Regions from separate parts of the Pantanalinema rosaneae CENA516 genome, predicted to be linked through region 2. Evidence: riboswitches for the same ligand, from Rfam matches in the RefSeq annotation. Region 2 holds a riboswitch; each other region holds the start of a gene.
The links. Region 2 has a riboswitch for cobalamin ahead of ACN4EK_RS02390 (hypothetical protein). Riboswitches for the same ligand answer to the same signal wherever they lie in the genome.

Region 1 (8,404 bases), on a different contig from region 2:
TTGTTTGGGTAATCTGTCGAGTGGCGGTCGGCTTACTGATGATCCACAACGGATTTAGCAAACTGGCAGACGTGCAGGGATTTGCAGACGGAGTTGTAAGCTTTATTGGCTTGCCCTACCCAGTGTTCTTCACCTATTGTGCTGCCTACGCTGAAATTGTGAGTTCGATTCTGCTGGCTGTTGGATTATTCACTCGGCTCAACGCCTTGATCCTGCTATTTACCATGCTGATTGCGGTATTCTTTCATCTCAAGAAAGACGGCTGGCATGTTCCTCCGTTAGAAACGGCTTCCCTGTATGCCCTGTGGTTTAGCTTTTTCTTGACCAATGGGGGTGGGTTATTCTCCCTCGACACGGCGATCGCACGTTGGTTGGGGAGATCCACATCTCCGTAAGGTAGTCAATGGGAATTAGTATCGGCAGTGGATTGGATCGAAGCTGTATTTCCGAATCAGGCAACCAAGAGCGATGTTCTTCAGACAGGCTCCGCTGTCAGGAGCCATTGTTGCTCGTGCAATCGCTGCCACGCTTGCTTGATGTGTTGTGGCTTAAAGGATTTTCGTTGCCCTAGTCGCCACACTTCAACCGCAGCGTTGGCGAAGCCCTCCGAAGGAATCGCTTGCTCTGCATTTGCCGCTGCCTGCGGATCTGCTTGCATCACCCAGTGGGCGATCGCCAGCACTTCCAAAGTATAAGTCCTTCACGGGCACTGTCAAACCCGCCAATGACATAGGCAGCAGGTAGGAGGAACAATGCCAACCCCAGCCAGTTGAACTGCAAGGCACTCCAACCCAGCAGCACTAGAAATCCACAAAGCAATACTGCCAGAGCATCCGGATGGTCGGTGGCAACGCGAGTCAGACGAGTAAGGTGGAGCATGGGCAGAATCAAGAACACCTGCTCTCAGGCTAAACCTTGACATTAATGTTAATGTTAAGGTTGTAGGCTCTTTTCGGGTGGAAATGACAGCACTGACGATCAAAGAATTAACCGATGCCGTTGGGGGCAGGATTACCCCTCGGATGGTGCGGCACTACCATCAGTTAGGATTGCTGCCGCAACCTGCGCGATCGCCCGGAAACTATCGGCTCTATAGCGAATCGGATGTGCAACGCCTGAAGCGGATTGTTGCCTTAAAGCAGCAAGGATTTCAACTGGCTCATATCCAAAAATTACTGGAGACGGATGCCAGTCATGATGTCCCAGAGTCGCTGCTATCTCAGCTACAGCAGCAGTATCAAGCGGTGGTCGGGCAAATCGCTCAACTCCGACACACGGCATCTGCCCTGGAACGATTGCTGGGGCGCGATCGATCCTGTCAGGCAACGCAGGCGGAAGTCCTGGCACGCTTGAAACAGCTAGAGGTGCAGACTCAAATGCAGTTGAACGGTTTTGAGGAATTGTGGGATGAACTGGATGCCAACGTTCATGCTCACCCTGAATCCTTTCAAGAATCGCTGCAATGGTTGTTGCCTGACCTGGGTGTTCGTGGAACGTCTCCACAGGAGACTCGCTCTGAAATTGAGGTGGATCTGCTCTCCCAGTTGGTGCTGGCGTGTGGAGATGTGAGTCTGGTGCCGTTTGTCCGGGTCGGGAAAGGAGCGATCGCTGCCAGCCGAGAGGCCCTCAAAGCAGGGTGTTCGGTGGTGACGGATGTGCCAATGGTGGCAGCAGCGTTGGATCACACCCGCTTGCGGCATCTGGGCTGTGAGGTGACTACCCTGATCGATGATCCTCATGTCACGACGGCACCCGATGCAGAGCAAGCCTTTTGGCAGTATCAGGACTGGCAGGAGCCATTGAGTAACTGTCCTGATGGATGCATTCTGCTGATCGGCTATGCCCCCTCCATTTTGCTAGCGGTATGTCAGGCAATTCAGCAACAAGCCATTCAGCCTGCTCTGGTGATTGGGATGCCGATCGGGTTCAGTCATGCCCCGATCGCCAAACGCCAACTGATGCGATCGGGCTTGCCCTTCATCACGATCGAGGGGGCATTGGGTGGCGGGCTACTGGCAGCGACAGCACTGAATGCTTTAGCGGAATCGCTGATTACCAAGCCCAATTGCCACTGCTATCTAACAACTTAAGTATTTGCTTAGAACACAGGAAATTGCCCTTGTAGAAGTTCCTCGGCTTTAGTGCAACGGGCACAGGCACATCCCGTCGGAAGCAAAGGGCGATCGGAGGGAGATGCGACAGCAACAGAAATAGTGTGATGGTCAGTTGTAGGCTCTACCGAGGTTGATTGCAAGAAGCTAACAGGTGTACTGGCTTCAGCAGGACTGCTAACCAGTACCAAAGCAGCAAGAACGATAGGATATGAAAAAAGGGTAAGTTTGGTCAAGCTCATGGTTTTTTTGCCAGTACTTAGTCACCCAATTTAGCCTTTGTTCATAAAATTGTCATCAAAAAACATGTAGTATGGAGCGATTTCTCCGAGAATCATTTTGCCAATGGGCTGACGGTGACGGAGACGGTAAAAGACCAAAATTATCAGTGCAAGAGGGGCGACTGTATGAATCACTAAGCTGATTGGCATCGTGATGTACAGTGCAGCCAGTCCACCCCCACATCACCTGATTTCGGAGCAGTACATAAATGGCGATCACAAGCCAACTGAGGGGACCAACCCAAACTAAAATCTTGCCCCATTGGTGATTCCATTGCTATGTTGTTTTACCACTACCTAAAAAGCCAGTGATGATAGTAACAGGAAGTTTGGTGTCAGTGGTTGAGAAATCAGACATAGAGGCTGGAAAAGGGAGTAGGGAGTGGGAAGTGGGGAGTAGGGAGTGGGGAGTAAGGAATAGAAAGTTGCAGAAATCAAGGTATTTAACCCCATTCTCCACTTCCCCATTTACGACTTAATGAAAAGATGGACTATGACGAATTAGATCCATAAATTCCTGACGGGTTCTGGCATCGTCGGCAAACACACCCTGCATGGAACTAGTCACTGTCCAGGAACCGGGCTTTTGTACACCCCGCATCACCATACACATGTGGGTAGCTTCCACCACAACGGCAACACCCTGCGGGTCTTCACCCATGCCTAACAGGAGTGTGCGAACCGCTTGCTGCATCTCTGCTTCAGAAACGGCTGGCTTTGATTCTGTGATCACCGCTTGCTTACGGATATCGTCAGGAGAAAAGGATAGTGTCATGAGTGAAATTGAGTTAGGAACATTAGTCGTAAGGATGAGGGGTAAGACACGCAATACCCCTCCCTCCAGCAGACAACTGCACTACTGAAAGACTTGGGATCAGGCAAGGCAGGCGGTTAACTGTTGTCGCAGTTCGTCTGCATTCAGGTTGCGCCCGATCAAGACCATCTGAGTTTTCGGCGGAGTCCGCCATTCTTCTCCTTGCAAGTCGAATCGAGGACCACTCAGTTGAAAGACATTGCGGAGATCACTTTCTGCGAACCAGAGGATACCTTTGGCTCGGAATACCTCTTTGGGCAATTGTTCTTGCAAGAATAGTTCAAACTTTTTCACGTCAAAGGGTCGATCGCTTTCAAAGGCGATCGACACAAACCCATCGTTGTCCAGATGATCGGAATGGTGATGATGGTGTTCATGAGGATGCTGGGTGTGATCTTCATGATGACCATGCGAATGGTGATGATCATGCGAATGATGATCGTGATCGTGCTGAGTTTGCTCAATCTCTTCTTGAACGAGATCGGCATAGGCTTCTGGGTTGTTATATCCTACGTCCAATATCAACGGCAGTGGCACCTTTCCATGCTGGCTATGAAGAATTCTGGCACTTGCTTTGACCGTATTGATGTAAGCTTCTAACTCCTGCACTTTCTCCGGTAATGTCAGATCCGTTTTGTTCAAAATCGTGACATCTCCATAAGCGATTTGTTTCAGTGCGGCTTCGCTGTCGAAGTGATCGGGGGTAAAGGTTTCAGAATCGACAACGGTGACGATCGAATCGAGCCGAGTTAAGTCACGCAGTTCCGTTCCCAGAAAGGTCAAAATAATCGGCAGTGGATCGGCAACACCCGTCGTTTCAATCACCATGTAATCGACCCGATCGTCCCGCTCCAGCACGTTATATACCGCATCCACCAAGCCATCATTGATGGTGCAGCAAATACAGCCATTACTTAGTTCCACCATGTCTTCATCCATTGACACCAGTAACTGACTGTCGATGTTAATATCACCAAATTCATTCACCAAGATCGCAACTTTTAGATCCTGGCGATTGTTCAAAATGTGGTTGAGTAATGTGGTTTTACCACTGCCGAGAAATCCCGTGATAATCGTGACAGGCATTCCTCGTTTGGGAATGTCCAGGGTGCTGGGAGTGGGAAGAGTTGTTGTGTTGGTCATATCCAATTCCTCAAATTAAATCGCAATGCGTTCAACTAACTGTGCTTTAATTAATTCAGCATTTAAGTTTCGCCCGATGAACACTAACTGATTATGCTTTGGTGACTGCGATCGATTCTCTTTCAGAGACATTGCATGAACGCTTTTCATATCACATCGCTTACCACTCAGTTGCAAAATATGGCGCAGTTGGCTGCCCTGGAACCAGACAATTCCCTTGGCGCGGTAAACATCAGGAGACAGATGATCCAGAAAGTTTTGGAATTTGGGTAAGTCGAAGGGGCGCTGGCGCAGTTGCTCTGGAAGCGATTCGCTTTCAAATGACACCGCTACAAACCCATCATTTTCTAGATGATGAGAATGTTTATGGTCATGATGCTCATGAATTGGCTGGGATGAGTTGAGGTAGGTACTGGTATCATTAAATCCAATATCCAAAATTAACGGCAGTGGCACCTCTCCATATTGAACCGAGATGATACGAGCGCCTGATTTGATCGAGCGAATATAATCTTCCAATCCATTCACGATTTGAGGAGAAACCAGATCGGTCTTGTTCACCAGAATAATGTCTCCAAAGATAAGTTGGTTGAGTGCGGCTTCACTCTCGTAATGAGTGGAGGTAAAGGATTCAGCATCCACAACTGTCAGCACTGAATCTAGCCGCGTGACATCCCGCAACTCTGTACTGACAAAGCTCAACATGATCGGCAAGGGGTCAGCAATGCCAGTCGTTTCAACCACAATGTAATCAACTGAGTCATGGCGATCGACCATTTCATACACAGTATCAACCAGGCTTTGATTGATGGTACAACAAATACAGCCATTGCCCAGTTGCACCATGTTTTCATCCACAGAAACTAACAGTTGCGAGTCAATATCAATGTCACCAAACTCATTCACAATTACAGCAATTTTTAAGCCTTGGCGATTGTTCAGAATATGATTGAGCAGCGTGGTTTTGCCACTGCCCAAAAAGCCTGTGATGATGGTAACGGGTGTGATGCGCTGAGGAACGCTCACCGATTCTGGATAAACTTGCATCACTGAATTGGACATAATGCCTCCTTAAGTTCGCAAGTAAGTCGCAGCCAGATGATAGACCAGCGCTTTCTGTTGCATGGTTTGAAAAATATTGTAAAAACCATTGGCACGAGACGGAGTCAGGCTGACATCCAGCCCGGTTTGTTGAATGAAATCGGGCTTTAACTGGATAATTTCTGCGGGGGCCAACCCGTTCAATCCTTCAACCAACAGCCCCACTAATCCCTTGGTTAGTTGAGAGTCGGAATCGCCCTGAAAGATCACCTTGCCCTGCTGCAAACTGGCAGTCACATACACTTGAGAAACACAGCCAGAAACTTTATGGTCTGCCACCTTTTGCTCATCGGGAAATGGCGGCAGGCAATTGGCAAAGCAAAGCAAGTACTCATAGCGCCGCTTCGGTTCCGAAATCTGTTGGAACCGCTGGACAATCCGCTCAAGGGAGGCAGGCAAGGGTTGGGAGACGGGCGACATACTGTTCTAGTAGCAAGCTATCTATAAAAATGATAATCATTCTCATTATATAGGAAGTGGGTGAAAAACTGAAGCAGTTCTTCGCAAGCGATACCACCCCTGCGGTTGATCTACTTCCTATGTGGTACTGAGGCGCACTGCTCATAGCAGTGTGCTGATTTAGCTAAACCCGAAATTCAGAATGTGTCATAATACCCTGATTGTGTTATTGTTCAGTTACTTATTCGGTTCTGATGGGGAGCAGCCATCAGACGCAAGGGGGAAAGTCCGGTGCAAATCCGGCGCTGTCCCGCAACTGTGAGCCGATTTTAGATTGCCGATTTTAGATTTTTGATGGGGGTGTATTGCGACCTCAGGCCAAAATCCAAAGTCCAAAATTGTGTGAGTCAGAATGCCCGCCGAGTTGTCAACCCGTTACATAATCATCTGCGAGGTACAGATGATGGCTATCTTAGCTTTCAAATCATTTACTGGGCTTAGGGCAATTTTTCTTAAGTTGAATTTGTAGCGTCTTCATTTGAAGTTGCCGATTTGTAGAAAAGTACCCCTGCTCAGGCATTGATTGGTTGAAGCCACATTCCAATATGTGGCTTACATGGCTGTTGTTCCGGGATTGTTGAATCCTGCTAGGCAGATATTTGGGTTGCCCGCGATCGCTTCATTCTGCTTGTTTACGGCAGAAGTGAAACAGATTTTTGCAACTATTTTCAGTGTTAAGACGCTACAACCATGTTCGTACAAACCATTCAAACTGCAATGACGGGATATTCCCACGTTGGTAAAAATTGTGAAGTCAAAAGAGCAGTAGAAGCCTTACAGCCAGTGCGGGAGGAGAACCATGCGACCTCAAGATAGCACCTGGCAGGGCTGTTTCGGCTACTGGAAAAATCTATTCATTCGAGAAAACCTTTTGCCACTGGGACACGCCGCATGGCAAGGATTTATCACTCAAGGACGAGGCATCGTGGTATGCCATGTGGTGCTCGTCGATGCTAAGTCTGTGGATTGGAATAGCGACATCGTGGAATACCCACTCCAGTTTGTTCCTCTCCCCAACATTTCAGCCTACTTGCAGTTTCTCAACCTGGAAGCAACTTTAATTGATACCTTTTACGATCGCCCCTGGCAACCCAATGAACCGCATCAAACTCGATTGGTCTTTATTGGGCGATCGCTGAATTCAGAACCAGTTTTCTCTGCACTCCAGAAGAGTACCAATGCTCAGCCAGTTTAGCGTTGTATGGAAAATTTCTTTTTGTGATTGTTTTAACGAACTTTCTGGCGATGGACTACAACGGTTGAAAAGGGTAGTAAATCCAATAAATCTGATCCAGGTCGAAGCTGAAACGTCGGGAATTTTAATTGCCAATCTTTCCAGATTTGCAAATAACGCGATGGTTCATGCCCCACCTTTTGCGATGGCAGCAAAGCTCCCGTTAAAATAGTCTTCTCCAGGATGGCTTCGGCAAACCCAGTCACCTCAGATAAATCCGCTTTCGTCAAATTGGTATGACTTAAATTTGCCTCGGTTAAACAACTTTGGTGTAAATTTGCCAGAATCAAAAATGCCTTTGTCAAATTTGCTTGCGTGAAGTTAACAGAACTGAGATTAGAGCGAATTAAGAATGCGCCACTTAAATCCGCTCGATGCAGATTTGCACCACTGAAATCAACGCTCATCAGAGATGCACCACGCAAATCGGCGCAGTTTAAATCAACATCCCGCATCCGGACATCTCTGAGATAAATACCACGTAGATTGACTCCTCGAAAGTCACGATCGCCCCGTCGATAGCGTTCTAAAAGCTCGTCTGCTCTCATGTAGGATAGTTTAACCCGATTGCTTGCAGTTTTGCACTTCGGCATAATTTAACAGACCGCATCCGGCTTGACTATCCCGGCAAGGGGCATTTGAGGATTATAAAATGATTAAGAGCATACATATTCTGGGTTGGGTCGCCATACTGTGTGGGATTTCGGGATTTGACGGAAGCCTGACCGCTACTGCTACAAATGGTATGCTGCGCGATTCCGCCCAGGACAAATTCGCTTCATTAAATGACCATCAACAACTTGCGCTTCAGCCAACTCGTCCGACCGAAACACCCGATCAATGGGTAGAACTAGGACGGCGAGTGCATGGAGGCTTTGGCTCCTACATTGCCTTGGGCATTCGTATCGGTTTGGATGCTATGCAACGATTAAATGCAGCCCCCCGCACACTGGATGTCACCTACTACAGTGGGACGATCGCACCATGCCCTTGTGTTGCAGATGGCATCATGATTGCCACCACTTCAACCCCTGGACAAAACTTGTTGCAAGTTGCTACGACTACCAGCCCAGAGGGAACTTTTGGCGTTGCTGAGATTCGCGATCGCAAAACTGGAAAGATGCTCCGCTACACCATTCCAGCAACTACCAGAACGCAATTGGATGTCTGGAACCAGGACACCACTGGACGACAACGCTACGATGCCGTAATGAATGCTTCCGAAGAGTCGCTATTCTCGGTAGAAGCCATCCCCTGATTC
Region 2 (8,404 bases):
AGTTTTCATGAGAATTCTCTCCAAATTGCGTCGCGTTTACTACATAACAAACTTGTCTAGGCAGGAATACCCTACAGTCCTGTCAACCAGCCAATCACACCATGCCCAGTGGCCACTTCCAGAATCAGTGCAGAGACAAAACCAATCATTGCCAGCCGTCCGTTCAGCTTTTCAGCATATTCATTGAAGCCGAACTTCTGGGTGTCATCGACATACATCTTGGGTTCGACGGCATAGACATTTGCGCGTCCACCTTCTTCCATGACCTGTCCACGAACCATGATGCTGTTTCCTTTTGCTTAACCTTATGTAACAAAGTGTAGCTTAATGTAAATAAATATTGCAATGATCTTGACATAAAAATTCTGTCGTATTAGCCGAACCTGGTAGGACGGTTAACGCTAATACGCCGTCAGGTCGCTTTAATCGACTGATCCAAGGTCTGCAAGTCTGGGCGGAGAGCCTCAGTAAAACCGCGATCGCTATACATTTCAGCAATCGCCCTTAGCTAACACCCGACTGGCATTGAGCACCGCCAGCAATGCTACCCCCACATCGGCAAACACCGCTTCCCATAACGTTGCCAACCCGATCGCCCCCAGCGCAATAAAGATACCTTTAACAGTCAGCGCCAGGATGATGTTTTGCCAGACAATCCGCAAAGTACGGCGGGCGATCACAATAGCTTCCGCCACTTTAGACGGAGCATCGGTCATGATCACCACATCTGCCGTTTCGATCGCCGCATCTGCACCCAAACCACCCATCGCAATACCTACATCAGCACGGGCAATCACGGGCGCGTCATTGATGCCATCACCGACAAAGGCAATCTTGTGATGGGTTGAGTTCACCGATGCCATCAGAGATTCCAGCGCCGTTAGTTTCTCTTCTGGTAGCAGTTCTGCCTGATAGCGATCGATGCCGAGTTGACGGGCGATCGCATCTGCTACAGATTGGTTATCCCCCGTCAGCATGACGGTTTGGATCTGCTCCCAATGCAACGCTTGTATTGCGGTGATCGCATCCGCTTTCAGTTCATCCGCAATCAGAATGCGCCCACTGTACTCCCCATCCACCGCCAGGTGCGCCACTGTCCCCTCTACCACACAAACATCATGGGGAATCGCTTCCCGATGTAGCAAGCGATCGTTTCCTGACAGTACGGTGCGTCCATTCACTGTCGCGCGAATGCCATGTCCAGCAATTTCCTCGTAATTCTGCAAATTTGCTCCATCCACATGTTTGCCGTGGGCATCTCGAATCGATTGCGCCACCGGATGATTAGACTGTGAGCCAGCCTGGGCTGCCAGTTCCAATAATTGTTGGGGACTGAAACCGTTATAGGGAATCACATCCGTCACCTGGAAATTGCCTTGCGTCAGGGTGCCCGTTTTGTCAAACACCACCGTTTTTACTTGAGTTAGCGCATCTAAAAAGGTGGAACCCTTGACCAGAATGCCCCGTCTGGCGGCTCCCCCAATTCCGCCAAAATAGCTGAGGGGAATGCTGATCACCAGTCCACAGGGGCAGGAAATCACCAGCAGGACCAGTGCCCGGTATGTCCAGGTGGCGGCAGTCGCACCGGGAATCAGCAACGGCGGCAGCAGGGCGATCGCCAGCGATAGGAACACCACCACGGGCGTATAGTAACGGGCAAAGCGGGTGATGAATTTTTCGGTATCGGCTTTGCGACTGCGGGCGTTTTCCACCAGTTCCAGAATACGGGCGATCGAGGAGTCGGCAAACCGCCTGGTGACACGGATGGTCAATGCTCCCGACTGATTCACCATACCTGCCAGAACCCAATCTCCAACTCGCAATGTGCGGGGCACAGATTCTCCTGTCAGGGCAGCGGTATTGACTTGAGACTTGCCCTCCAGAATCTCGCCATCCAGGGGCACTTTTTCCCCCGGACGCACCAATACCAGATCCCCGATCGCCACTGTTTCTGGTGACACCGATCGCACGTCCCCATTCACCTTCAAGTTGGCAGTATCGGGTCGTACCTCCAGCAACGCTCGAATCGAACGGCGCGATCGCCCTACCGCATAGCCCTGAACCAATTCCCCAACCTGGTAAAACAGCATCACACCCACAGCTTCTGGCAGTTCGTGGATGGCGATCGCGCCCAGAGTAGCAATGGTCATCAGAAAGTTTTCGTCAAAGATGCGTCCCCGCACAATATTTCGTCCGGCAGTGGTCAATACCCCCCAACCGCTAGTCAGATACGCCGGAATCAAAACCGCATATTCGGCGATGGAAAAGGGTGTGCCATGCAGAGCATTGTGAAAGATTAACCCAGCCAGAAACAGAGGCGCGGCAATGGCAATCGGTCGTAGCTCTCGTCTCAAACTGAACCCATCTGCCCCATGATCATGGCTATGACCGTGATCATGTCCACAGCACCCATCCTGATGCTGAGTGGCAGTGATAGGAGCCGCGACAACGGGTTCACTCCCGCAACAGGGGTCATGAGCCGCGACTGAATCAGGAACGGGCTGCGGATGGTGATGCGGTTCGTCGTGATTGTGGGGATGACTGTGACCGCAGCAATCGTTGTGGAGATGGGGTTCTGCCATAGGAATACCGCTTCGGGATAAACATGAACATCTGAAAGATTGTTCAGATAACGGAGATTATATCCCGTAGTAAGCGGATTGTGATCGGTGGATGAGTTCAGATGACTATCGGGAGATGCTAGCCTTCATCCAAATGCTCAGCCACTTCTCGATAGAGAGCAATGATATGGTCATCTGCCAAACTGTAGTAAACATTGCGCCCCTTGCGACGGTATTTCACCAACCGCTGCGATCGCAACACACGCAACTGATGGGAGACTGCCGATTCACCCATTTTGACAATCGCCGCTAAGTCGCAAACACAGAGTTCCCGTTGAGCCAGTGCTGAAAGCAATTTCAACCGATGTGGATCAGAGAGGACGCCAAAAAACTCTGCCATGCGCTGAGCTTTATCCGTCGCCAACACGTCTCCCTGTAACTGCCGCACCGTGTCGAGATGAACCAGGGTTTCACCACATCCAGGTGCTTCAACCGGAGAAACCGTTTGCTTTCGGGAAGAAGAACCAGTCATCGTAAATCCATTCTCAGCTATCCCTTTATGATAGCGAGAATCATTCCCATCTGAATGGTGGTTCAGATCTTATTCAAGTCAGGGTCTAATATCACCTCTAGCCGTCAGAAATTGGGCAAAGCCGAAATGAATCAAAGTTAGCCCAAATCCCCACAGCACCTCTTTCATCAGAAGGCGACCCAGAATTGCCCAGGTAAAAACATGGCTTCCGGTCAGCAGAAACCCCAGCGATAAAACCAAGCCTTCAAAAACCACGAATCCAGTCAGAAGGGCGATCGCTACCCAGATCCTGTGTCCTTTGCGAGTCATTTGGCTGAAGGTGGGGCGCAGGGCAGAGATCGCGGTGACCATTACCGTTCCCAGTCCCATCACCAATCCCCAGATCATTGATTCTGCCGTTTGAGGGTAGTGGCGCAACCCAAACCCATATAACTGATTTGCCAGCCAGATGGCGATCGCTGCACCGAAAGCGCGTTTGGGACGCAAGGTGGTTCCGGCGATCGCCCCAAAGGCAACCAGGGGAGCATGGGCATAGATGACGCTACTCAAACTGCCAATCGCCGTTAGCAGCACGATCCAGAGACGATGTTGGGCAACGGCACTCCAAACAACCGACCAGCGGCTAGACTTTGGAGTTGCAATGGGATAGGTCGATTCCTGCATTTTGACCTCTTTGATAAAAGGAGAGAATGAACAAGTTCTCCGTTGGAGCCTTTCTGAGTCATACCGTAAAACGGTTCAGACCGTAAGATCGCAACTCCGCAATCGTTTTGGGGGGCGATCTCAGATCGCGCCATGTTGCCGGAAGTGCATACCAGCATTCTAGAAGGGTGGGTATACCCAGTTGTAACTGGTTCAGGACATCCACCTGCGTGAAAACCTGCTGGGCTTGCTCGGATAGCACCAATCGTCCTTCATCTAGCACAATCACCCAATCTGCCCAGCGATAGGCAAGATCGAGATCGTGGGTTGCCATCACAATAGTCGTGCCAGCGTCATGGATGCGATCGAGTTCTTTAAACAAATGAAGGGTTTGCAGGCGATCCAGAAAGGCAGTGGGTTCATCCAGCAACAGCAATTCTGGTTTTAATGCCATCACACCCGCCAGTGCCACCCGTCGCTTTTGCCCCAGGCTGAGGTGATGGAGGGGGCGATCGGCGAGATCCTGGAGGGAAAAATCGAGCAGGGTTTGATGCAGACGTTGGGTAACCTCGGCTTTGGATAATGATAGATTGCAAAGTCCGTAGGAAATATCTTCAGCAACGGTCGCAGCCACCAGTTGTTGCTCTGGATCTTGAAATGCTAAACCAATTCGTTGCCGCCACTGATTCAGAACAGATGCACGATACTGGAGGGGCTCACCTTTCCAGGAAATCATACCAGAACTACAGCGGTATAACCCATCTGCCAGAAATAGCAACGTTGATTTGCCACAGCCGTTGTGTCCTAAAATGACCGTCTTCTGCCCTGCGAAGATCGTTAAGTTGAGGTCCTGGATAGCAGGCTGGATTGTACCAGGATAAGTGTAGGAAACGGCTTGAAATTCGAGGAGAGTGGAGCACATGGAGAGGTGGGGGAGTCAAGGGGCAAAGAGGAATCTACAATCCAAAATCTAAAAGCCAAAATTCAAAATCACTAAGCCAACACATCCAATCAAAGATTCAATCGCATATCGTTTAGAGTAGCGGTAAGACACGTTGGAATAAACTTGAAAGTTCCCATTAAAACCACGAGATGCTAGTGCAAGAGAAAAATGATGGTAATGTTGCAGCGATCGCACCAATAATTGGCTCACCAATAGCCCCACACTATACATCCAACGCTGACGGGTACGATAGCCACCTCTAGCCCTTTGGGCTAGTTGCAGTTCAGTCACCACGTCTAAAAACAAGAAGATAAATCGATACATCAGCAGTAACAGTTCAGTCAGCAGTATCGGCACACGCCACTGTCGTAGTACCTGCAACAGATCGGTAAACGGAATGGTAAATAGTAAAAACAGCAGGCAGGACGTACAGGCAAGCGATCGCATGCCAATTTGGAAGGCTCGAATCAGCCCGTCTCGGCTAACAAAGAAATATCCATTGCCAAACGTGATACCGGCAACTGGATCGGGTTGAATGGATGCGATCTGATCGACTGCAACAACGCTCACTACTAACGCAGGAATGCTCGTCAGCAAAAACAGTCCAGCAACCATCAAAACACTCAGGTAAACCCTTGCAGGGATGCGAGCATACCCTACAGTCCATATGCCTAACCAAACCGCAATCAGCAGTTGTGGAATGGGATGAGTGATCAGGGCAATGACAAGCACTGCGATCGCAAATAACAGCTTTTGTTGTGGCGAAATCTGCCGCAGGCGATTTGCGTAAGTGTAAACATCAAGATGATGATGCAATCACTCTTTCTCCTGTTCCTGTCGCTTACTGCTGCCGCGATACAGCCCGATGACATAGCCAATCACCCCCGCTCCCAATGCCGCTTGGGAAGCAAATAAAAGGCTTTCTACTTCCCCACTCGGTGGCTCATACAAGGGCTTAAACCAGGGTTCGTATCCGGGTTGAATTTCCCCAATCGCGGCTTCAGCCTGTCCATCGGCACCCCCATATTCACCCTTGACAAAGATCAAAGGCAGCACTGCCAGCGCTAGAACTGCGATGATCAACAGCCAGTTCTCGTATTTCGTCGGTTGTTTGCTCATGATTTTAGGCTTCCTGCTTCAATACTTTCAGGGTTTCTAGATCCGGGCGAGCATAAGATTGCAGCCAATTCCATACCAGCACCGTCAGCAATCCTTCAGTAATTGCGAGGGGAACTTGTGTCACAGCAAAAATCCCAGCAAACTTAAGGAATGCCGCCATAAAACCACCCTGAGCAGCAGGAAATGCCAGAGCAAGCTGAATTGAAGTGGTGACATAGGTAAACAAATCTGCTAAGGCAGCAGCCAGAAAAATGGCGACCTTTTGATGCCCTGTTTTTAAGATCAGATGATAGATACCATATGCTACATATGGACCAACGATCGCCATCGAAAACATATTGGCACCGAGGGTTGTTAAGCCACCGTGGGCTAGTAACAATGCTTGAAAAAACAATACCAGAGCACCTAACACCGTCATCACCGAAGGACCAAACAGAATCGCTCCTAAGCCTGTCCCCGTAGGGTGTGAACAACTGCCTGTTACTGAAGGAATTTTTAGAGCAGATAGGACAAAGGTAAATGCGCCTGCTAACGCTATCAGTGGCTTTAACTCAGGATTTTGTTTGGTAATGCGAGTCAGCGATCGCAGTCCCACAAGAAAGAACGGCAACGACACCACCCACCAAAATACCGCCCATTGTACAGGTAAGAACCCTTCCATAATGTGCATCGCTTGGGCAGGCGCGGGCGAACCAACGATTAAATAGCAACTTAGCCCTGCCATGATGGCAAGGCGCAACACTAGACGCAATTTCATGTCCGTCTGTAGCCTCGCAGACTGGTTTATCCAACATGGATTTTGACATCGGCGGGCATCCTGACTTAGAGAGGACAAACTCTCATCACAGTTGCGGGACAGCGGCAGCTTTGCACTACTCTTTCCCCATTTACTTCCGGTGGCTGTTCCCCACCAGAGCCGATCAAACACAGTAGGAGCGTATCACTGCAAGTTGGAATACTCAACCTCGTTGTTACCTTACGCAACATTAAGTATGCTCAACTGCTTGATTCACAATGTGCGGCTCTCCTCACGCCATGCTATTCTTTGGTGAGACATCGGTTCTGATGGGGAGCAGCCGTCAGACGTAAGGGGGAAGTGCAGCGTGAATCTGCCGCTGTCCCGAAGATGTAAGGAGATTGCTGAACTTTTAGCAAAAACTCTGAGTCAGAATTCCCGCCGATCATTGTTAATGTTCATTTCTATCTGCTAGGAACGATTGCTGTGGTATTAATCGCCTCAACGCCGCAACCGTTTAGCCGCCGGAGTTGGGCAGGACAGGGCTTGTGGTTAGGAATATCGCTGTTGCTGGGATTTGCCGCCTATCAGAGCGGCACTCTACTGGTCAATCAATGGGTCGGCATGCATGGTCTTACGGTTGATGTGTTCCTGCGAATGTTTGTGCGAGACAGCATTTGGGCGATCGCCCTCTTTGCCTTCTACACCGTTCTGGTGTTAAACCACCAGCGAATTCTACAGCGTACTTCTCGTTGACCTGAAGACTGTGATCAATCCCATGAGTGAATTCTCCCGCTGGATTACCCCGCTCAACCGTCGCAGCACAGAACCTGTCTATGCGGGGCAGAGCATTGAATATGAAGACTTTCCTTGCACGATCGATGTCGTCGGTCCATTGCTCTACACTCTGTTTCAAGAGCGTTGGCAAGAGACTCAAGTGGGTCATGTGGTGGAAGGCAGTGTTCTAGAGCTGGAATTTACGCAGCCGCCGAAGATTTGTATTCTCTACGATGGCTACCTCACTGTCGTCACCGAAGCATGGCATCTACATCTGTGTGTGGAAGAGCATTTGGGCGGTCCCCTTTGCAAAACGCCACCGGAGCTTCGGCAGCAGCGGTTGATCCACCGAGCATCGCTGTATCGTCGCTTGAATGAGCGGGGTGAACCTCGGAGTTGGGGCATTCAATTCTGGAATGGAGCGGGCGAAAAGATGATGAATCTGTTTCTGCCCAATCCGTTCTTGGGAGCAGATGAAGACTTATTACCGGAAGGCAAACCCCAACTCGACAAGCTGAGTTTATATGAGGAATTGCGTCAGATTTATGTGCTGGGCGATCGTCCCATTCCGTTTGACCATAATCCCTTGAAGCGTCCCTACATCTCGGTTTGTCGTTCCAGTCGCTGCTACCCCTCGCGCAACTGGCAACCCACTTATGAAGCCCTCCAACAAGCCGTTGAGGAAGCTGGACTGGATGTGACGGTGATGAATGCAGGTTGCCTGGAAGTTTGCAAGTTGGGACCAGTGGTGTTTTACTCTGGCGACCCGCGTTCTGAAGCACTACGTGAGCGAACCTGGTATACCCGCGTCACTCCAGAGGTGGCGAAACAGATTGTCGATTCTCATCTGGGGAAGGGTAAAAAGGTGATGCACCATCTTTATCCACCCGTGACGCAGCAGCAAGTCTCCTAAAAATCATCCCACCCTTCCAGGCTGGAGGACATGACATAGCTGGTGACACTGGCTTCAAAGAAGTTGGCTTTTGTATTTGCCTCTTTCTTCGTATCCGAAAACCGCTCCAGATGAGCATAGGGACTTTTCTTGTAGTTCATCTCTGGAAACAGCGGCTCTAAGCCGATCGCCTTCAACCGCT
Region 3 (5,528 bases), on a different contig from region 2:
AGAATTTGTCAAAAGTTGTAATGCCAACGCCTCTACAGAAAGCCCATTCTGGCTAGCTTCCTGCAAAAGATACTGCTCTAACTCTGGTGATAGGTTAAGGGTTAGTGTCATAAGCTGTTATTGTAAGGCTTCGTAAAGAGCTGCACTTATTAACGTCCCCGCAGCAGCAAGTGGAACAGCACCAACGCTGTATGTGCCACCAGGCAATACTCCTACCTTACCAATAGAAGCACCTGTAACTGCTCCTCCAGCCACTAGAGCAGTTCCTTCATTCAGGTAATTCGCCTGACAATCACCTGGCTTGGAGTTCAACCCAGCTCGAACCACGCGGCTAACACGATCGAATAACTGCCCCATAGCGCTCCACTCCTAAAGTTGTTCTGCTGGCAACACCCAATGTTCCAAGCTTAAGCGCAATTAACTTGAATGGTTAGCCAAAATCCATAAATTTCTCTAGTCTTTAAAAAATTCTTACCAAGCTAAAGCAATACACCATGTCCCCACGATCGCGCTTCAGAAGTTTGCCATTGTGAGGGAAATCGGATTTCTGGCTCGCAGCGGTATTATCTATCAGCCTGCAACACTTGGGCAGCGGTTAGCTTCAAATCAGGAAAGGTTGGAGAAACAATTGTTTGATTGCCCCGAAATTGCTGAATGTCATACTCCCCATCCACTAACGTACAAATAGAGAGGGTGGGTTGTTTGGGCTTGCCAATGTGTCGAGTCCCCCCTAATCCGGCATAGTCGGCAATCCAATATTCGGGAATGCCCAAAATGGCATAGTCTTCGACCTTACGGGCATAATCATTTTGCCAGTTGTTACTCACTACTTCTGCGACAAGTTTAATTGAGCTACCTAGCGTTAAGATGGATTGCTCAGACCACAGGGATTCTTTGATAAGTTCATTGCGATCGACAACGGCAACGTCAGGTCGGAAGGCTGTGATCCCAATGTTAATAGGGCGTAGGAGTCCTCGCTGAAGCACAAACCAAGGTAAGCCTATGGCATCGATCTGAACACAGAGCTTTGTGGTAATGAAGGCGGCAACTTCTTCATGGGCACCTGTTGGTTCCAAATCGAACACCTCGCCATCAATCAGTTCGTAGCGGTTACCGCCACCATAACGAGCCAGGAACTCGTCAAAGCTAAGTGGTGTCTGTTGAATTGATCGATCGATGGCAATACTCATAAGTCAACCTAGCCCAATTGATGCCCCAAGTCTATCAAATCAAGTATGGGATATGTCTACCGAGTCCCAACACAATGGTTATGCCGCAGTTGCCACTTATTCAAACGCCTGTCGTAATGCCTCTCGCTCCTCTCGTATCTAATCATGCAGCAACCAAGACTCATGCTTGGAATAACTAATCATCATAAAAGTCACTTTGAGCGCCAAGGTCTAACAAATGCAATCGCCCTGATTTCACCAATGCCAAAGATGACTAACTTAAACCAATTGCCTGTAGAAAAGACTGATGACTGAAAATGGTCGTGGGATGGTCTTCCATCACAACTTGCCCCTGGTGCATAACAACAACCCAATCTGCCCAGTCATGAACAAATTGGAGATCGTGGGTCGCAATGACAAGGGTAGTTCCGGTGGCTTGGATCGTGGCAAGCATCTGCCGCAGGTTGCGAACTTGTCCAGGATCGAGATACGCCGTGGGTTCGTCAAGCAGTAGTAAGCGGGGGCGAAGGATCATAATGTCAGCGATCGCCAAGCGCTTTTTTTGCCCCAAACTCAGGTAATTGACTGGAAAATCTGCTAAATCCGTCAGTCTAAATGCCTCCAGAGCCTCCTGGACACGCTGAGCAATGTCCGCATCGGGCAGTCCCAAATTGCACAGACCGTAGGATAGATCCTCTTCTACCGTAGCGGCGACCAGTTGTTCCTCGGGATTTTGGAAGACCAGACCTACCTGTTGGCGAAGCTGGTAGAGAAAGGAGCGATCGTAGCGCAACGGTTGGTTGTCCCAACACACATGCCCTACCGAGGGACGATACAGCCCATTGGCAAGGCGAAACAGCGTGGTTTTGCCACAACCATTTTGCCCAATCACCGCATAGCGCCGCCCTGCCTGGATCCTAAGGGAAAGCTCACGTAGCGTGGGTTTGGGGTTGCAGGGATAGGTGTAGCTTACCTGCTCGAACGTCATCAGCATAGGATGGTGTGATAGTGGAAGCCGGTCAGGGTGAGCAACAATAGATAACCGCCGATCGCTTCGGAAGTGTAGCGGCGATTGGCTTGATAACGGCGGCGATGCCAAACCCGCAATTCCCCGGTGTAGCCGCGAGCGGTCAGCCCCAGCGTAAGCTGCCGATAGTTGTGCAACGTGCGATGCAGCAGTTGTCCCACTAACACACTCAGACTGCGCATTCCAATCCGCCAGGTGCCGTAACCCATGCGCGATTGTTGGGCAGTGAGCAATTCCCCCACCGTGTCGGTCAGGATGAAGATAAACCGATACATCAGCCCCATCAATTCAGTCACCAGGACAGGACATCCTAACCGATTTAAGACACGAATGATCTCGAACATGGGAACCGTTAGCAGGATGAAATAGAGGCAAGAGGTCAGGGCGATCGCCCGAACAAAGACAGCCCTGGCTTGTTCAATCCCCTGCTGGCTCAGATAGAGATAGATGGAACCGATGGGCATGCCCCAAACTACATCGGGTGCAAAAGCTGTCAGGTGATCCACCGTCCCCATGCCAATCAGCAACGCAGGCAGGCTTAATAGGAGAAAACTAATGGGCAGAGATAGAAGTTTGAGATAAATCTGGGCAGGAATTCGAGCATATTTGACCACCCAAAGAAATAGCCAGAGTACCATCAACCCTTGCACATGGGCAGGCGCTAGATAGCCTAATAGAAACAGGGCGATCGCAAATCCAAGTTTGTGTTCTGGAGGAAGCGATCGCAATTGGTTAGTATGGGCTAGCGTATCAATTTGATGGTGCATTCAACCGAATCAACTCAAAGGTTCATTGGGACTCAGAGCCTTATTTTTTGACAGAATTGCGCCCCTTGTATAGCCCAATCACATAACCGATGATCCCAGCACCTATAGCCGCCTGAGAGACAAATAAAAGGCTTTCAATTTCCCCACTGGGCGGTTGAAACACCCCCCCAAACCAGGGTTGATAATCCGGTTGAAGTTCGGCGATCGCGGCTTCAGCCTCCCCATCTGCGCCGCCGTATTCTCCCCGCACGAATATGAGAGGCAACACAGCCAATGCGATCACGGTCAGCACAATTAACCAGGTCCCTTGATGGGTTGACGTTGAGGCCGTAGATGGCGTGTTTTTTGAGGGTTCGTTCATAGCAAAACTCTGGGAATAAATAGATCACAAACAGTGAATTAACCGATCATGCTTGGGGGCGCAAAAGTTTCAGGGTGCGTAACTCATCGGTGGCGTAGGACTGGAGCCAATTCCACACCAACACCGTAAGCAACCCTTCGCTGATCGCCAGGGGAATCTGGGTCAACGCAAAGATTCCAGCAAATTTAGCCAGCGCCGCCAGAAAACCACCATTGGCAGCAGGGAAGGCAAGGGCTAACTGAATCGACGTAACCACATAAGTCACCAGATCACCCAGGGCAGCGGCAAGGAAAACACCAAGTTTTTGCTTACCGCTATTGGCAAAGAGCCGATAAACAGCATAGGCAACCCAAGGTCCGACGATCGCCATCGAAAACACATTGGCTCCCAGTGTGGTCAAGCCCCCATGCGCCAGCAGCACCGCCTGGAACACCAGCACCAGACTCCCCAACACCGTCATCACCGACGGCCCAAACAACACGGCTCCCAATCCCGTACCCGTGGGGTGAGAACAGCTACCCGTCACCGAGGGAATTTTGAGCGCCGAGAGGACAAAGCTAAAGGCTCCAGCCAGGGCAAGGAGCAGCTTGAGTTCGGGATTCTCGCGAGTGATTTTAGTCAGCGATCGCACTCCCCAGATAAAGCAGGGCAACGCCACAACCCACCAAAACACCGCCCAACTAACGGGTAAAAAGCCTTCCATGATGTGCATCGCCTGGGCAGGCTGGGCAGATCCGATCACAAGATAGGCGCTCAAACCTACCATTGCAGCTAATTGCCGCGTTCGATGCAAGTGTTTCATACAAATCTCCTAGAAGAATCAGTTTAAAGCAAAGGTCTTAATTTTTTTGGGTCATTATGGCACTGAGCGATCGCACAATCGGCAGTCCTCCCCACAGTCCTGAAGCAGCAACGGCAGGGTGTTGAGAGTTTAGACAGATGCGACTCAGGAATTACTTAGACCGGTGCTAAACGAAACACAGCACATTGTCGCCAAAGCAGTATCCCAGAGCAGCGCGATATATCTCCCAACTGCTCAATGGGTCAGATGCTGATAGAAAGGTATCGGCAGCAGCATGAATGGAGAATATAGACTGTGCAGCACTAGGGCAGCAGTTAATAAAATACTGGATTGTCACCCGTACCTCGCAGATGTGATGGAGCTTGAATTATTCATCGGCGGGCATTCTGACTGAGAGGTGTTATTCCTCGCTTCACAGCTGCGGGACAGTGCCGGATTTCCACCGGACTTTCCCCGTTACCTCTAGCGGCTGCTCCCCACTAGAACCGATGGCTGAAAGTATATCACTATTAAATGTGTTCCAGTTCAGCCTGACTGTTGGGATGAAATACTCTACTATCGACTAACTTCACTAAGCGTCGAAATCGATCGTTGAGCCACTCAATGCACATGCACTATGTATAGATTTGCTGCCGCTATGGAGAATGAATCGATCGTGTTTGGCGCGGCTCGTCCCGGATATCGTCATGAGCGAGTGACTGAGTGGATTGCATTTATGCAGAATCGGGACATCAAGCGGGTTTGCTGTTTGCTGTTTGCTGCCTGCATCGCAACTGACTCGCTATACCAATTTACTTGATGTCTACCAACAGACCTTTGGACGCGATCGCGTCTGTTGGATCCCGATCGAGGATTTTCACCTTGCCACCCCCGACATTCTCATCCACCAAATTTTGCCGTTCTTAGCCACTGCGGATCAAACTAATCAAAAGGTGGTGGTTCACTGCTCGGGCGGAATTGGGCGCACAGGGCATGTTTTAGCCGCTTGGCTGGTGGCTGGACGCGGACTTGCTCCCAAAGCCGCGATCGCGGCGGTGAAACAAACGGGGAGAAATCCCTACGAAGCTGTAGTTGCAGCACCATTTAAAGGGCGCAATCCGTGGCAAGTGGCGGCAGAACTTAACCGGCTATTAGATGAATGCGATCGATGGAGAAGCCAGCTTTCTTAATGGTGATGAGGAGTATAACCTAGAAGTTGGTGATTTTCAGGTCAATGAACCTATATTGATCTAAAGCCTCTATATTTTTTCACATGATTAATTAGCTCTTTCACAGCCGACATGGAAATTGTTACGATCGCCAACTGATAAATCCCAACCAAAATCAGGTTTCATAGCCATAATTAGGTGCGATCGAAAAACCTACCTCACCATTTTGACCCACATCAACAGATTCTTCAAAG
Region 4 (8,404 bases), on a different contig from region 2:
AATTGTTTAACTGAAGCGATCGGGCTGTCGTTACCGGGTAATGGTACGGTGCTGGCAACCCATTTCGATCGCAAGGATTTATTCCTGAATGCGGCACGCACCGTTGTCAGCATTACCCGGCGCTACTACGAGCAGGGCGATGAATCCGTCCTCCCACGTTCGATCGCGAGTGTCAAAGCCTTTGAAAATGCGGTGGCGTTAGACATTGCCATGGGTGGCTCGACAAACACCATTCTGCACTTGCTGGCGGCTGTGCATGAGGCAGGGGTCGATTTTACGATGGTAGACATCGATCGCCTGTCGCGTAGAGTTCCCCAACTCTGTAAGGTTGCTCCTAACACCCAGAAATATCACATTGAGGATGTTCACCGAGCGGGTGGGATTCCGGGGATTCTGGGCGAGTTGGATCGGGCGGGACTGCTCCACACGGATATACCAACCGTTCACAGTCCAACGATGAAAGCAGCCCTTGATCGCTGGGATGTCATGCGGACTAATGACGCGGCTGTGCATACCTTCTTCAAAGCGGGGCCTGCTGGCATTCCCACCCAACAAGCCTTCAGTCAATCGACTCGCTGGGACTCCCTTGACCTCGATCGCGAGAACGGCTGTATCCGTCGCCTCGAAAATGCTTACAGCACTGAAGGGGGACTGGCGGTACTCTACGGCAACTTAGCAGAACGCGGTTGCATCGTGAAAACGGCTGGCGTAGACGAAAGTATTCTGGTGTTTGAAGGCAAAGCCCGGATCTATGAAAGTCAGGATGCGGCAGTTAAAGGCATTCTGAATGACGAAGTCCAACCGGGAGATGTGGTAATCATTCGCTACGAAGGTCCACGGGGCGGCCCCGGGATGCAGGAAATGCTGTATCCCACCAGCTACCTGAAATCTAAGGAGCTAGGCAAGGTCTGTGCGCTGTTAACCGATGGTCGGTTCTCGGGGGGCACGTCGGGGCTATCGATCGGGCATGTGTCGCCGGAAGCAGCAGCCGGTGGCAACATAGCGCTGGTACAGGATGGCGATCGCATCTTGATCGACATTCCTAATCGCCGGATCAATGCTGACCTATCGACGGAAGAATTAGCCAATCGGCGGGTAGCAATGGAAGCGAAGGGTAAGGATGCCTGGAAACCGGCTCAGCCCCGACAGCGACGGGTGACAGCCGCCCTGAAAGCCTATGCTCTTCTGGCAACCAGTGCGGATCAAGGGGCGGTGCGTAACCTGGAGATGCTCAATTAACCGGTAGCACACTCAACTTGAATCTGAAGGTTTAGGGATGCTGAGACAACAGTTTCAGCATCCCCATTGCCTTTAATTGGAACATGTAGGAATGGGAATTAAATAACTCCGCATCTCTTTGTACGGGCGCGGCATGCGGCAGAGATTTTTGGGACAATGGCAAGGACTTTTTACCGAATGCCACGCCCCTACGCAAAATTACACCTTAATCAATCTGTAATCCTTAGGCGATCGGTAAGGGAGGCAACACCGCATGAATGCCCTGTTTCACTGCTTCTGGACGATCTTTATAGGGTACTCTGCCATCTGGAGCCGCCGCATACTGCTGACAAAATTGTAGGAGTTCAGGGATGGAATCAGTAGGAGAGAGTTGATGCAAAATAAAGGTAAGTTTCTGAGGTGCGGTAAATGCCACCATACAGGAACGATCGCAGGCTCCCATACAGCGTACTGGTTGCAGATGGATGCGATCGCGAATTCCAGAGGTTTCTAGACCAGCTTTGAGCTGGTTGAATAACAATTGCCCTTCACTTAACCCCTCTGGTGCGGCTTCAGTTTCAGCCAACTGGCAGAGTGTACAAACCAACAACGTATTTTGTGTCATGGATTCCCTGGTGATTTAGATGGCATGATCAAGCTGAAATTCTGTCCAACGCTGCTGCATCTGCTGGTAACAAGCCACTGGAGAGACGGCGAGATTTTGGAGCAAATTAATATCGGGTCGTCCCTGTTCATTAATCAGCAACAGTACGTCTCGGGCAGGATTGTATGTCTCGATCGTCTGGAGCAGTCGTGTGATCAATCCTGTGTCCAGGTTTAAAGCCTGTAAATACTCCGATACGTGTGACATGGGAATGAAGTGGGTCGTATATTCCACTAAGTCAGCCTGCCAATCCACAGCCCCGGCATCTGCGATCGCCATCTCACAAACGACCATCCCCCGCCCGTGGGTGATGAACCCTTGCCATGCGGCATGTCCCAGGGGCAGCAAATTCTCGCGAATAAACAGATTTTGCCAGTAGCCTAAACACCCCTGCCAGGTACTATCTTGAGGTCGCATACTTATCTCCCAATCGTTGCCTTGTCATCATGTCTAAATCCTGTGAAAATGCATCTTTGGCACTGTGTTGCCCCATCACCACTGCCGCCCCTGACTCTCGGCATCTAATGAGTGCTCTAGGGTCGATCGCCCCCAGATGCCCGTCTTGCTGTAGACCCAGATAGTCAGGGTGATGGTAGTTCTGAACGTCTACCGGGTCAGTTCATTGAATCGTGATGAAATTCTGAGCGATCGCAGCTGAGATGCAGAGACAAGCCGCGATCGTAGCCTAAGAATAAAATAACAAAATTGACCATCATCCGTACCTCGCAGATGAAACATAACGGGTTTACCAATCTCCTAAGGAGCCATCAGTCGGTGGGCATCCTGACTAAGAAAGCACGATCGCTTTCATCACAGTTGCGGGACAGCGGCAGATTTGCACTGCTCTTTCCCCCTCACGTCTGAATGGCTGCTCCCCATCAGAACCGACTTGAGTATATGCAGAGTAACACACAATCAGGTGATGCGGCTGCACTCCCTCAACGAATGTGATACCGACTGATCCCCCGAGTCTCAGGATATCGAACTTAGGACAGTGGTGAAAGCGGCAATCGGTACGATACGGTTGGGAGTCAGTCACCCTCAACCGTAATGGCAAATTTTCAGTTCCAACAGCACTCCCATGCCTTTTGGCAGTTCTTGCAGCAGGTATTGCAGGCACACTGGCGATCGCTGCTATTGCTGGGGCTGGGGGTAGGTCTACCCTTGTTTTTATTTGAGCAACTGGCAGTTGCCATCTCCCGGCAGCAGGGGGGCTTCCTGTGGGATGAGCCGATTTTGTTAGCCGTTCATGCCACTACGACAGTATTCTGGGATCGGCTGGTTCCAATCTTGACGCGGCTGGGTGGGTTTAAGGGGGTCACTCTCCTGACCACATTGTTATCATTCTGGTTACTCCGGCAACAACGGTGGCGATCGCTGATTTATTTGCTTCTAACTATGATTGGCAGTGGGTTGATCAATCGGCTGGCTAAGGCGGTATTACATCGAGTGCGCCCCAGCTTATGGACACCCCTAGCTCCTGAAGCGGATTTTGCTTTTCCCAGTGGTCATGCGACGGCGAGTATGACGTTTGTAGCAGCGATCATCATTCTTACCTGGGGAACTCGCTGGTGTTGGTTAGCCGTCTTAGGCGGAAGTAGTTTTGTGCTGGCGATCGCCTGGACCCGGTTATACCTGGGGGTGCATTTTCCCAGTGATATTGTGGCAGGCTGGTTAGTGTCAATTGCCTGGGCGATCGGGGTGAGTGTTGCGATTCGACCGCATCTGACGGCATCCACCCGGCGGGAGGAAGTTCAGTTAACTACGGAGGAAGCCCAAACCTTATCTAGAGACAATCTGTAGAGGTGAGTATATTATGCCATGACCACGATCGCCTCTACATAAACTTTCTGGCGTTTCTTGTCTACATCTAACACAACCCAACGAATTGGCTCTCCCTGTTTCTGTAACTCCATCTCGATCGCCTGTTCTAATTGGGCTAATGAGTCACATAGATCAACTTCTATCCGAATCAATTGGCTTACCATTAGCATTCCTCCACCATATCCAAATGAATTGTGATCTCAAAGTGCCGCATTAGAGTCTGATTGGTTTCAGGACAAGTTGATAGCGGATTCAACGGTCTGTTCCCAGGAATGGAGCGCCCGTAATTGCGGAGTTTTTTTCGATTGATGGGTTTCCATCCGAGTGAGCACATCATCCAAAATTGTGATTGCTTCAGCGATAAACGGGCCTTTGTTTAACATCACACATTCAGCCCGTTCAGCCATGGCGGCATCGGTCATCTCGCCGCGCGATGGTGCCCCTTCTTTAACCAAACTCTCTAGCACTTGCGTTGCCCAAATCACCGGAACATGCGCCGCTTCACATAGCCAGAGAATTTCTTCTTGAATTTCTGCTAGTCGCTGATAACCGATTTCTACCGCTAAATCGCCTCTGGCAATCATGACTCCAAAGGATTGTTTGCCCGCCGCATGAATGATTAACTCTGGCAGATTGCTAACCGCGATCGCCGTTTCAATCTTGGCAACGATCGCGGGACGGGAGGAGCGGTTTCCAGAGCGTTGGGCTAATTCGCGTTGCAGTAATTCAATATCGGCAGCATGTTGCACAAATGAGTAGCCAATAATATCTGCATGGGTGGCAACAAAGTCTAAATCCGTCAGATCCTTTTCCGTCAGGGGACTCAGGGGAAGCACAATATTGGGGAAATTCAAGCCTTTTTCCGATCGCAGTTTGCCCCCTTTAGGACTGGCATGAGTCACCTGAAGCATCAGTCCCAGTTCACCATTGGGTAAGGGCACATGGGTATCGACTACGCGAGTCCGAATCTTACCATCGTCAATATAAACTGGTGTGCCAACCGTTAATAGATCAAGAACTTCAGGAATAGTACAACAAGTTTGGAAATGCGCGATCGGAGCTTGACTAGCCTGCTCAGCTTCAGCCTGCGGTATAGGATCAGGCTCACTCCGGGATAGCAGGATGTAATCCCCCTGGAAGAGGCGCTTTTTGCCTAGTGGCGTTATTACAGTCCCGGTACGGATTTTGGGTCCCGCTAAATCCATCATGACTTTACAGGGCTTACCTAGCTCCTGTTCCGCCCGTCGCAAATGCTCAATCATCTGCTGCCAAGCCTCGGGGGTATCATGGGCACAGTTAATGCGGACACAGTTTGCCCCCCGACGCACCATCTCTCGCACCAGTTCGTAATTCGTAGCCGCCTCACTGGGTAGCGTCACCATAATCCGGACTCGGCGCTGGGCAGGAGATTGCCCAAACAAATCCTCTGTGTTCTGTTGTAGGAGGCGATTACCTTCAAAGAAGGCGGCGATCGGCGGACGGTTGAGCAATGGGGTACTCTCTGACCCACACATGACCGCCAATGTGGCAATTACCGCGTCTAGATTGGGCATCACCCGGGCTTCGATCCGCCCCAGTGACGATAACCCCCAGGGCATGAGTGCTGCTTGCAACGATCGCAGATCATGCCGACGCAGGGCAAGATATTCCGCTAGATTTAAGGCACTGATGAAGAATTCCGATCGCTGAATCTGCGATCGCCATTGGTCAAAGGTTAGTTGTCCATCTTGTGCCACAGTGTGCCGCAAATCCTTGAGAGTAGATAGCAAGATTTGGGGATTGGCAAGGTTGAGTGGTTCAGCCACCACTTCTGAGGTAGAACTCATGACCATAAAAGTCTCCTGAAGCGATGTAATTCGATTGAGACGTTATTGCTTGGAAGTGACTGACTTGGCGTTAGTCTGTTTGCTGGCTTTGGGCTGCTTGTTGCTATTACCAGAATCAGGCAGGGTCAGGGCAGTGGGGGTCGTGAGCAGCGATCGCAGGGACTGACGAAACTCTAACGAAAGATATCGTTGCTGAAGCGGTTGCCAATTTTGCCAAAAGTTGGTTTGATCCTGTTGCAGGACGCGATCGACACTGGGTAATACCTTAGCGACATCTGCCTTGAGCGTAGACTCTAAAAACTGCCGCAGAACCACATGATCCTGAAGCTGTCCCAGCAGATCTTGAATGGCTTTAAATTCGTCTACTCGTTCCAGGTAGGTTTGATCATAGAACCCAGCAAAGAATTCTGCCTGGTACCGCACTCCCTTAATTTGCTTGCGTAAGCCGTGGAGGAGTTGGTTAAACTGGTGGAATTGGTGATTTAATTCCTGAGAGTCTGCGATCGACACCAGCGCCACCTCGCCTGATTGGATTGTTGTGCCGACCAGCCAGCCAGGATGGAGAAATAGTTGGCAAACCAGGGGCAGCAACAAATCCGGTAAAATCTGCAATACCGCTAAACTACCCATCGGCGTATAGGTTGGATTGTCTAACCAGGCTTGCAGCGATTGTTTAACTTTTTGGTAGCGATCGCCATTCAGAGTTTTTTGTAATTGGGAAAAACTTTGGCGACGGGTTTGGGATACGTGCTTGAGTACCGCCTCAAATTTGGGCTGTTCGGCCTTCTTTAATAGAGGTTGATAGTGAGTGATTAACTCTTGCTGTAAGACATCTAAATCCCGGGTTCCTCCTAAACTTTTGGCAATTTTACCGATCGCGGCATCATTGGCGGATTTGGGAATGATGATCGTGGTGCTGAACACCTTTACGGCTGTTCTGAGCCGCCGCATACTGACCCGCATTTGATGCAAGGGCTCTGGATCTTTATCTTTGAGAACGGCTGCCTCTTGAGCGATAATTTTTTCCACGTTTTGCTGAATAATTTGATGAGCATATTCAGCCAGCGTGATCGAAGGATTGAATCGTCGCGCCTTCATACGAATTTCCCTGAAACCACCACTCTTTTCATAAAAAAAGACTTTGCTATATAAGACCCGAACTTAATAAGTTCATTGTCCCACCTTAGCCGCGATCGAGGGATGTTTTTGGGGCAAAAATAGAGCATTTGTAATATTTTGACAGGCTTTTTTCAGAGCTATTCATGGGTTGTGGGTGACTGAGTTCGTCAACTGATCCCTACAAGCCAGAAAACCGTCCATTGCATCGGGTGGAATCCCTGCCAGTTCTGGGTTTTCTTCAGATCGAATTAAACCACAATAGAGAGTAGACCCTGCATGGAGAAGCGATTTTGCGACCATCGTCTGCTAGTTCGACGACGACTGAAATTAACTCTACTCCGGCAATCCCATCATCCTCTGCCCATAAACCCCGTCTGTGGATGCCCGATCGCGTGTTGTTCACTCCGGCGGCTCTGGATCAACCCTGGGGACAGCAGATTCTAGACCGGGTGCAAGCCTTGGAATTACCGATCGCCGAATTATCCCGCAATCGATTAACCGGGCTACGCGGCGAGAGCGATCGCGACACCTACGACATTTCTAAACGGACGCTGGCCGTGGTGACGGCTCCCCCCAGTCAGCTTAAACTAAGTCCGATTCCGCCTTCAGCCGACTGGCAGTTTCATTTAGCAGAGGGCTGTCCGGCGCATTGTCAATACTGTTACCTGGCAGGTAGTTTGCAGGGCCCACCTGTGATTCGCGTGTTTGCCAACCTGCCCCAAATTTTGGCTAACCTGGCTGGCTACGAACAGCCCCGCGATCGTACCTCCTTCGAGGTTAGTTGTTATACTGACCCACTCGGCATCGAGCATCTGACGGGTAGTTTAGCTGAGTGCATTCGTTACTTTGGTACTCGCGAACAGGCTGACCTGCGCTGGGTATCTAAGTTTGATGCTGTGGATTCCCTCTTGGATTTACCCCATCACGGACATACCCGTTGCCGTGTCAGTGTCAATGCGGCTCCAATTTCTACCCGAATGGAAGGGGGTACAGCCTCCGTGGCGGCTCGATTGGCGGCATTACGTCAACTGGCACTCCCTCAACAGCAGGGTGGCGGCGGCTATCCGATCGGCGTGGTGATAGCACCCATTATGCCGATCGAGGATTGGCAAGAGCACTATACCCACCTGTTTGACCAGATCAGTGCTGCGATCGATTTTGGCTGCGATTTAACCTTTGAGCTAATTTCCCACCGCTTTACTCCAGGTTCTAAAGCGGTATTACAGACCTGGTATCCCCATAGCCCACTTGATCTGGATGAAGCGGGGCGAGTCATCAAGCGGAACAAGTTTGGCGGCATCAAGTATGTGTATGACCGGGACACGATGCTTACCCTGCGGCGGTTTTTTGAACAGGAGATCCGATGTCGCTTTCCCCACGCCGCCATGCTCTACTGGACGTAGCCACCCGGAGCAACCGTGGCCTGACAAAAGGTGATTAGTTGTTCATTTGGGCAGTTGGGTCTGGAGCCGGTGACAGAGTGAATCAAGGGAGAAGTGGAGAGGCATATTCTCTCTTCTCCCAACTTGTTAAGGATTGATAAAGGATAAACCTCCAGTCAATTTTTAGTGAGACTATTGATAGAAAGTTTCATTAGGAGTTACTAACAGCGCCCAGTTGCCTGTTCCTATCGCTGCTGGGCGATTGATTGGACAACGCTACGATGGCAAATCTTTTAGCCTGCTAAACTCCTTCCTCACCAGGCTTAAGGCTTAAAATTATGTTTCGATGCTTAAAGTGAGGTAAAATTTAT

Region 1: another riboswitch for cobalamin. It lies ahead of ACN4EK_RS26060 (hypothetical protein); the one in region 2 lies ahead of ACN4EK_RS02390 (hypothetical protein).
Region 3: another riboswitch for cobalamin. It lies ahead of ACN4EK_RS20840 (energy-coupling factor ABC transporter permease); the one in region 2 lies ahead of ACN4EK_RS02390 (hypothetical protein).
Region 4: another riboswitch for cobalamin. It lies ahead of ACN4EK_RS00200 (hypothetical protein); the one in region 2 lies ahead of ACN4EK_RS02390 (hypothetical protein).

Annotation. Positions count from the first base shown of each region.
Region 1 covers NZ_JBLZFZ010000061.1:1,879-10,282, reverse strand. Annotated here, with positions in the region: gene ACN4EK_RS26100 (DoxX family protein) at 1-395, shown strand, start outside; gene ACN4EK_RS26095 (hypothetical protein) at 476-688, opposite strand; gene ACN4EK_RS26090 (hypothetical protein) at 658-879, opposite strand; gene ACN4EK_RS26085 (precorrin-8X methylmutase) at 963-2,090, shown strand; partial or broken gene ACN4EK_RS26080 (GTP cyclohydrolase I) at 2,868-3,041, opposite strand; gene ACN4EK_RS26075 (CobW family GTP-binding protein) at 3,267-4,349, opposite strand; gene ACN4EK_RS26070 (CobW family GTP-binding protein) at 4,365-5,411, opposite strand; gene ACN4EK_RS26065 (SufE family protein) at 5,421-5,870, opposite strand; cobalamin riboswitch at 6,079-6,287, shown strand; gene ACN4EK_RS26060 (hypothetical protein) at 6,709-7,104, shown strand; gene ACN4EK_RS26055 (pentapeptide repeat-containing protein) at 7,137-7,691, opposite strand; gene ACN4EK_RS26050 (formylmethanofuran dehydrogenase subunit E family protein) at 7,796-8,401, shown strand.
Region 2 covers NZ_JBLZFZ010000003.1:45,827-54,230, forward strand. Annotated here, with positions in the region: gene ACN4EK_RS02345 (hypothetical protein) at 1-9, opposite strand, end outside; gene ACN4EK_RS02350 (chlorophyll a/b-binding protein) at 72-281, opposite strand; gene ACN4EK_RS02355 (heavy metal translocating P-type ATPase) at 492-2,582, opposite strand; gene ACN4EK_RS02360 (ArsR/SmtB family transcription factor) at 2,701-3,093, opposite strand; gene ACN4EK_RS02365 (hypothetical protein) at 3,172-3,756, opposite strand; gene ACN4EK_RS02370 (energy-coupling factor ABC transporter ATP-binding protein) at 3,815-4,657, opposite strand; gene cbiQ (cobalt ECF transporter T component CbiQ) at 4,706-5,494, opposite strand; gene ACN4EK_RS02380 (energy-coupling factor ABC transporter substrate-binding protein) at 5,495-5,797, opposite strand; gene ACN4EK_RS02385 (energy-coupling factor ABC transporter permease) at 5,802-6,554, opposite strand; cobalamin riboswitch at 6,588-6,733, opposite strand; cobalamin riboswitch at 6,838-6,993, shown strand; gene ACN4EK_RS02390 (hypothetical protein) at 7,020-7,289, shown strand; gene ACN4EK_RS02395 ((2Fe-2S) ferredoxin domain-containing protein) at 7,312-8,223, shown strand; gene ACN4EK_RS02400 (ribonucleotide-diphosphate reductase subunit beta) at 8,220-8,404, opposite strand, start outside.
Region 3 covers NZ_JBLZFZ010000039.1:38,894-44,421, reverse strand. Annotated here, with positions in the region: gene ACN4EK_RS20870 (hypothetical protein) at 1-111, opposite strand, end outside; gene ACN4EK_RS20865 (hypothetical protein) at 118-357, opposite strand; gene ACN4EK_RS20860 (Uma2 family endonuclease) at 564-1,190, opposite strand; gene ACN4EK_RS20855 (energy-coupling factor ABC transporter ATP-binding protein) at 1,444-2,163, opposite strand; gene cbiQ (cobalt ECF transporter T component CbiQ) at 2,157-2,963, opposite strand; gene ACN4EK_RS20845 (energy-coupling factor ABC transporter substrate-binding protein) at 3,004-3,324, opposite strand; gene ACN4EK_RS20840 (energy-coupling factor ABC transporter permease) at 3,371-4,126, opposite strand; cobalamin riboswitch at 4,486-4,631, opposite strand; gene ACN4EK_RS20835 (hypothetical protein) at 4,743-4,925, shown strand; gene ACN4EK_RS20830 (protein-tyrosine phosphatase family protein) at 4,882-5,295, shown strand.
Region 4 covers NZ_JBLZFZ010000001.1:65,045-73,448, reverse strand. Annotated here, with positions in the region: gene ilvD (dihydroxy-acid dehydratase) at 1-1,239, shown strand, start outside; gene ACN4EK_RS00205 (DUF1636 domain-containing protein) at 1,463-1,843, opposite strand; gene ACN4EK_RS00200 (hypothetical protein) at 1,859-2,299, opposite strand; cobalamin riboswitch at 2,639-2,786, opposite strand; gene ACN4EK_RS00195 (phosphatase PAP2 family protein) at 2,933-3,685, shown strand; gene ACN4EK_RS00190 (hypothetical protein) at 3,697-3,870, opposite strand; gene ACN4EK_RS00185 (pyruvate kinase) at 3,937-5,538, opposite strand; gene ACN4EK_RS00180 (CHAD domain-containing protein) at 5,575-6,630, opposite strand; gene ACN4EK_RS00175 (spore photoproduct lyase family protein) at 6,942-8,054, shown strand.